DNA from 2 places in the Micromonospora violae genome. Region 1 is predicted to be linked to the other one. Evidence: riboswitches for the same ligand, from Rfam matches in the RefSeq annotation. Region 1 holds a riboswitch; the other holds the start of a gene.
What was found. A riboswitch is a leader RNA that binds a small molecule or an ion and turns the genes downstream of it on or off. The one in region 1 is predicted to bind thiamine pyrophosphate.

Region 1 (3,163 bases):
GTGCTGGTGACGAACTGGTGCTCCGGATCCTGGAAGACCGACCCGATCCGCCGGGCCAACACGGGGGCCCGCCACCGGTGCGGGGGAGTGCGGTGGTGCGCGTCGGCCAGCTCGGGGGACGCGGTGACCCGCCCGCTGCCCGGCCGCAGCAGACCGCCGAGCAGCAACGCCAGGGTGGACTTCCCGGCACCGTTCGGTCCGCGTACGGCGAGTGCCTCACCGGCGCGTACCGTCAGGTCGATGTGGCCCAGCCGGGGCGGCAGGCCGAGCCGGTCGGCGGTGAGCAGCAGCTCCCCGGGGCTGGTGGTGGCCGTCCGGCGCGCGATGGGGTGACCGGGCACCCAGACCCCCTCGGCGGCCAGGGCGGCGCCGTGGGCGGCGAAGACCGCCTCGGGGGTGCCGTCCGCGCGGACGCCGCCACCCGGTTCCAGGACGACCACCCGGTCGACCAGCGGTAGTGCCTCGGCGACCCGGTGTTCGACCAGGATCAGCGTGGTGTCGGCGTCCAGCGCGCTGGCCACCGCGTGCCGGACCAGGTCCGCCCCGGCCGGGTCGAGGTTGGCGGTCGGCTCGTCGAGCAGCAGCAGTGCGGGGCGCAGGGCCAGCGCGCCGGCCAGGGCGAGGCGTTGCTGTTCGCCGCCGGAGAGCGCCGCGGTGTGGCGGTCCCGGGGGTACGGGAAGCCGACCCGGTGCAGCGCCTCGTCCACCCGGGGCCAGATCTCGTCGGCCGGCACGCCCCGGTTCTCCAGCCCGAACGCGACGTCGTCGCCGCAGCGCGCCATGACCAGTTGGGTCTCCGGGTCCTGGAAGACCACGCCGACCCGTTCCCGCCCTTTGCGGGGGTCGAGCCCGTCGATCTCGACGGTGCCCTCCTGCTCGCCGGAGTCCTCGGGAAGTAGCCCCGCCAGCGCGCTGAGCAGGGTGCTCTTACCCGCCCCGGACGGTCCGAGCAGCAGAACCCGCTCCCCGGCCTCGATCTGCAGGTCCACCCCGCGCACCGCCCAGGCCCGTCGCCCGGCGTGCCGCCACCCGAACCCCCGCAGCAGTACCCCGCCCACGACCCCACCCCCTCCCAGCCCCGCCCTGCCCCTCTTGCCCCCCGTTGATCAAGAGGTTTGCGTCACCGGAAGCCGATTTGCTGACGCAAACCTCTTGATCAACGCCAATGAGTGGGGGTGGGTTAGATCAGGGCTCGGTTTCGGCCGGCGGGGAAGCGGTCCAGGACGCCGGTGTTGGCCAGGGCCTTGGTGAGCAGCCAGCCGCCGAAACCGGCGATCACGGTGGCGCTGACGATGGTGAGCAGCGCGTACGGAATGCGGTAGTCGGTCAGCGCGTAGTCGACGTTCCAGACGAAGAAGTCGAACAGCGCGGCGCTGAGGCCGGTCAGCGCACCGGCGAACACCGCGGTCGGCAGCCGGAACGACCGGTACCGGAAGGCGGCGAAGGCCAGCTCGGCGCCGATGCCCTGCACGATGCCCTGCGGGATCACCGTGCCGGCCCACTGGCTGCCCAGCAGCGCGGACAGGACCGCGGCCACGGTCTCGCAGTAGAGCGCGGCGCCAGGCTTACGGATGACCAGCCCACCGATCACCGCCGGCATCAGCCAGACGCCGTACAGCAGCGTCTGCGCCGGCGGGAAGAACGCGAAGGCACCCTCGGTGGCGCTCCAGACCAGGCCCCAGGCCCAGAAGATGACGCCGAAGGCGACAGCGATCACCGAGGCGACCACGATGTCGATGGTGCGCCAACGATTGGTGGTGTTGTCCATGGTTGCTCCCAGTTCTAGGAAGAGAACCAGGAGAAGACGCACGCCGCGCCCGGTGGCACCGGACTGCGGCGCGGCTGGAGGTCGACCGAACTCCCTGCGCTGGCATTACCCAGATCAGGTTCGAGGGTCTGCGGGCGTGCCCGCACTCTCAGCGCTGTGCGCTCCCCTGTCGGATATGAAGTTGTCTCGCTGACGCTAACACCGACCCTGGTCGCCAGCCCAGCTGGGCACCGCCTGACCTGCGGGAGCGGCCGTCCGGCCCGAGCCTGGGTACGCTTCCGATCATGCGGGTTGACGCGCGAGGCTTCACGTTCGACGTGACCGTCGACGGTCCACCGGACGGCGTACCCGTCCTGCTGCTGCACGGTTTCCCGCAACACAGCGGTGAGTGGGACGACGTGACGCCGAGGCTGCACCCGGGTGGGCTGCGCACGTACGCGCTGGACCAGCGCGGCTACTCGCCCGGCGCCCGACCCTCGGCGGTGGCCGACTACCGGATCCCCGAACTCGTCACCGACGTGGTGGCGGTGCTCGACGCGCTCGGGCTGGACGCCGTCCACCTGGTCGGCCACGACTGGGGCGCGGTCGTGGCCTGGGCGGTCGCCGCCCGGCAGCCCGAGCGGGTCCACACGTTGACCGCGGTGTCCGTACCGCATCCGGCAGCCATGGCACACGCCCTCGCCAGCGATGGGCAACAGAAGGCCCGCTCGTCGTACATGGCGCTGTTCCGCAAGCCGGACAAGGCGGAGAAGGTGCTGCTGGCGTGGCACGCGACGGCGCTTCGCAAGCTGCTCGGCGGGGTGGGCGACTCCTCCCGGGTGAACCGGTACGCCGACCCGATGCGCGAGCCGGGGGCGCTCACGGCCGCGCTGAACTGGTACCGGGCGATGTCCCGCGCCGACCTGGCCAACGTCGGCCCGGTCGCGGTGCCCACCACGTACGTCTGGAGTGACCGGGACGTCGCGATCGGCCGGACCGCCGCTGAGGCGTGCGCGGCGAACGTCACCGGTGACTACCGCTTCGTGCAGCTCGCCGGGGTGAGTCACTGGATCCCGGACACCGCCCCGGCCCCGCTCGCCGAGGCGATCCTGGCCCGCACCGGCGGAACGGCCCAAGCCGGCGGAACGGCCTGAGCGGTGCGGGCCAACGAGGGAGAGTCGTGGTGACGACGGGCGCCAACGGGCCGGGCAGCCGTCGCTCGATCGCCGCGCAGCTGCGCGTGCTGGGCGTACGCCCCGGCTCGACGCTGCTGGTGCACGCCGCGCTGCGTCCGTTGGGCTTCGTCAGCGGCGGTCCGCACGCGGTGGTGCTCGCCCTGCGCGACGCGCTCGGCCCGGACGGCACGATCGTCGTGCCCACCCACACACCCGACAACAGCGACCCCGCGCGGTGGAG
Region 2 (3,163 bases), 680 kb from region 1:
ACGCGACCGTCGCGCTCGATGTAGAAGACCCGCCCGTCGGGGGCGATGTCCAACTCCATCGGGTTGCTGGTGTTGCTGTCCAGCGTGACCTTCTCGAAGTTGGAGGTCTTCGAGGCGCCACAGTCGGCGTTCTCGACGCCCGCCGCGGTCCGGATGCCGCCGAGCAGGTGGGAGAGGAACTGGGGCTCGGCGTACGACTCCCGGGTGTGCCCCAGACCGGTGTACCAGGAGCGGCCACCGTCGTAGTCCTGACACCAGGCGACCGGGTGGTCCGCACCCATCGCGCCAGCGCCGGGGGTGTAGCTCTTCTCGTCCAGGCTGGCCAGCACGTGGACGTCCGGCCGGGGGTTGCTCTGGTAGTTGTACCACTCGTCGAACCGCGACCAGCGGTCCGGCAGTTCGGCGGTGGACGGGTGGGCGTGGTCCTCCACCTTGACCGTGGCCGTCTGGTTCTGCGGGTGGTTGGCGAAGTACGCGCCGACCAGGTCGCCGTACCAGGGCCAGTTGTACTCGGTGTCCGACGCGGCGTGGATGCCGACGTAACCGCCGCCGGCCTTCACGTAGCGCTCGAACGCCGCCTGCTGGTCGGCGTTGAGCACGTCACCGGTGGTGGAGAGCCAGATCACCGCCTTGTACTTCGCCAGGTTGGCGTCGTTGAATGCGGCGCCGTCCTCGGAGTTGTCCACGGTGAATCCGTTGGCGGCACCGAGCTGCTGGATGGCGGCGATGCCGGTGGGGATGGAGTCGTGCCGGAAGCCGGCGGTCTTGGAGAAGACGAGGACGGAGAAGGGATCGGCTGCGGCCTGTGCCGCCTTCGGGGCCACCTGGCTGACCGGGGCTGCCGCCTGGGCATCCCGGGCGGGGGCCTGGGCGGCCGCCTGGGCAGGCGCGCCGAACAGGGTTGTCGAGGCCATGGCCAGGGAAACTAGGGTTGCGGTGATGGGTACGCGGGCACGACGAGAACGGGACACGCCGCCTCCTGTGTCGTAGTGACAGAGATCGCGGGAGTCGGCTCGCCGAATGCCGTCCCTGATGGAGCCGGTGGATCACACCGTGCCAGGGTGCCCCCACCGACATTTTGTCGAATCGCTGAACAAATTAATTCGGCTGGCTCGATGTCGGGCAAGATGCAGACGGGTAACGGTTCTGCAACGGTGGGCGACATTCCGAACAGGACCACATGAAGTGCCCCATGGATCTTGCTCGTTTTTTGCCCGGCCGGTCCGCCGGCCGTCGCCCACCCCGCGCCTTGGCAGGCCGGCGGATCTGTCGTACGGTGACACGCAAGTAACCCACGGGAGCCCGGTGTACCGGGCTGAGAGGGGGGCTGACAGCCCCCGACCGTCGAACCTGATCCGGGTAATGCCGGCGCAGGGAGGAGCGTTGCCGTGCCGTCCCTGGCTCGATTGCATCTCATCACCGACACCCGACCCGGTCGCGACCCACTCAGCGTGGTGCGCGCCGCCCTCACCGTGGCCGGAGCCGACCTGGTGGTGCAGGTCCGGGTCGAGGACTCCGCCACCGACCGCGAGGCGTACGACCTGACCCGGAGGGTGCTGGCGCTCTGCGCGCCGTACCGGGCGACCTGCCTGGTCAACGACCGGTTGCACGTGGCGCTGGCGGTCGGCGCCGCCGGCGGGCACGTCGGCGCCGACGACCTGCCGGTCGCCGCCGCCCGCCGGGTGCTCGGCCCCACCGCCGTGCTCGGCGCCACCGCCCGCGCGCCGGGCACGGCGAACGAGGCCGTCGCGGCGGGAGCCAGCTACCTCGGCGTCGGGCCGTGCCACCACACCGGCACCAAGACCGGCCTACCCGATCCCATCGGACCCGCCGGGGTGCGCGCCGTCGTCGACGCCGTGGACGTTCCGGTCATCGCGATCGGCGGCGTCACCGCCGCCCGGGTGCCGGCGCTGCGGGCCGCCGGGGCGTACGGGGTGGCGGTGGTCGGTGCCGTCTCCACCGCCGCCGACCCGGCACGGGCCACCGCCGCGCTGATCGAGGCCCTGACGTGCTGACCGGCCGGTCCCCGTCAGCGCCGTCGAGCGACCGGGTCCGGCCGGACGTGGCAGTGGTGGGAGCGGGGCCGATCGGGCTCGCGATCGCCTGGCGGTGCGCCCTGCGCGGGCTGCGGGTGGTGGTGCACGATCCGGCACCCGGCTCGGGGGCGTCGGCGGTGGCCGCCGGCATGCTCTCGCCGGTCGCCGAGGCGTACTTCGGGGAGCGGCAACTGACCGAGTTGCTGCTGGCGTCCGCCGCCCGCTGGCCGGCGTTCGCCGCCGAGCTGACCGAGACGACCGGCATCGACATCGGCTACCGCACCGAGGGCACCCTGCTGGTCGGGCTCACCGGCGACGACCTGGCCGAGGCGCGCCGGCTCTGGGCGTACCAGCAGGGGTTGGGGCTGCCCGTGACGCCGCTGCGCCCCAGCGAGCTGCGCGACCGCGAACCGGCGCTCGCCCCACGGGTGCGCGGCGGTGCGATCGCGCCCACCGACCACCAGGTCGACCCCCGACTGCTGGTGCCGGCACTGCGCGCGGCCGCGCGGCGGGCCGGCGCGGTGCTCGTCGCGCAGTCGGTCCGACGGCTGTCCGAGGTGGATGCCGAGGTCACCGTGGTCGCCACCGGCTGCGGGGCCGCCGCGCTCACCGGCCTGCCGGTGCGACCGGTGAAGGGCCAGATCCTCCGACTCCGCGCGCCCGACGGCGTCGCGCCGGGCTTCCGGCACGTGATCCGGGGGTACGCCGACGGCGAGCCCATCTACCTGGTGCCCCGCGTCGACGGCGAGGTCGTGCTCGGCGCGACGGTCGAGGAACGCTCGGACACCACGGTCACCGTCGGCGCGGTCCAGCGGCTGCTCCGCGCCGGGATCGACCTGCTGCCCGAACTGGCTGAGTACGACCTGGTCGAGGCGGTCGCCGGGCTGCGCCCGGGCACCCCGGACAACACGCCGATCGTCGGGCCGCTGCCCGACCGGCCGAACGTCCTGGCCGCCACCGGCCATCACCGGCACGGCATCGTGCTCACCCCGATCACCGCCGACCTGATCGCCGATCTGGTGCTCGGCGGCGTACCCGATCCGCTGCTCACGCCGTTGCGGGCCGACCGCTTCGACCTGGCCGGTGTCGCGGTGGGCGGACCTGAACCGACGATGGAGGGGGACCGG

Region 2: linked by a shared signal. The riboswitch ahead of thiE (thiamine phosphate synthase) and the one ahead of EV382_RS18560 (ECF transporter S component) in region 1 are both predicted to bind thiamine pyrophosphate.

The regions. Positions count from the first base shown of each region.
Region 1 covers NZ_SHKK01000001.1:4,211,439-4,214,601, reverse strand. The annotation lists gene EV382_RS18565 (ABC transporter ATP-binding protein) at 1-1,058, opposite strand, end outside; gene EV382_RS18560 (ECF transporter S component) at 1,181-1,768, opposite strand; TPP riboswitch at 1,842-1,946, opposite strand; gene EV382_RS18555 (alpha/beta fold hydrolase) at 2,053-2,901, shown strand; gene EV382_RS18550 (AAC(3) family N-acetyltransferase) at 2,931-3,163, shown strand, end outside.
Region 2 covers NZ_SHKK01000001.1:4,892,451-4,895,613, reverse strand. The annotation lists gene EV382_RS21785 (ThuA domain-containing protein) at 1-914, opposite strand, end outside; TPP riboswitch at 1,285-1,394, shown strand; gene thiE (thiamine phosphate synthase) at 1,389-2,015, shown strand; gene thiO (glycine oxidase ThiO) at 2,009-3,163, shown strand, end outside; gene thiS (sulfur carrier protein ThiS) at 3,163-3,163, shown strand, end outside.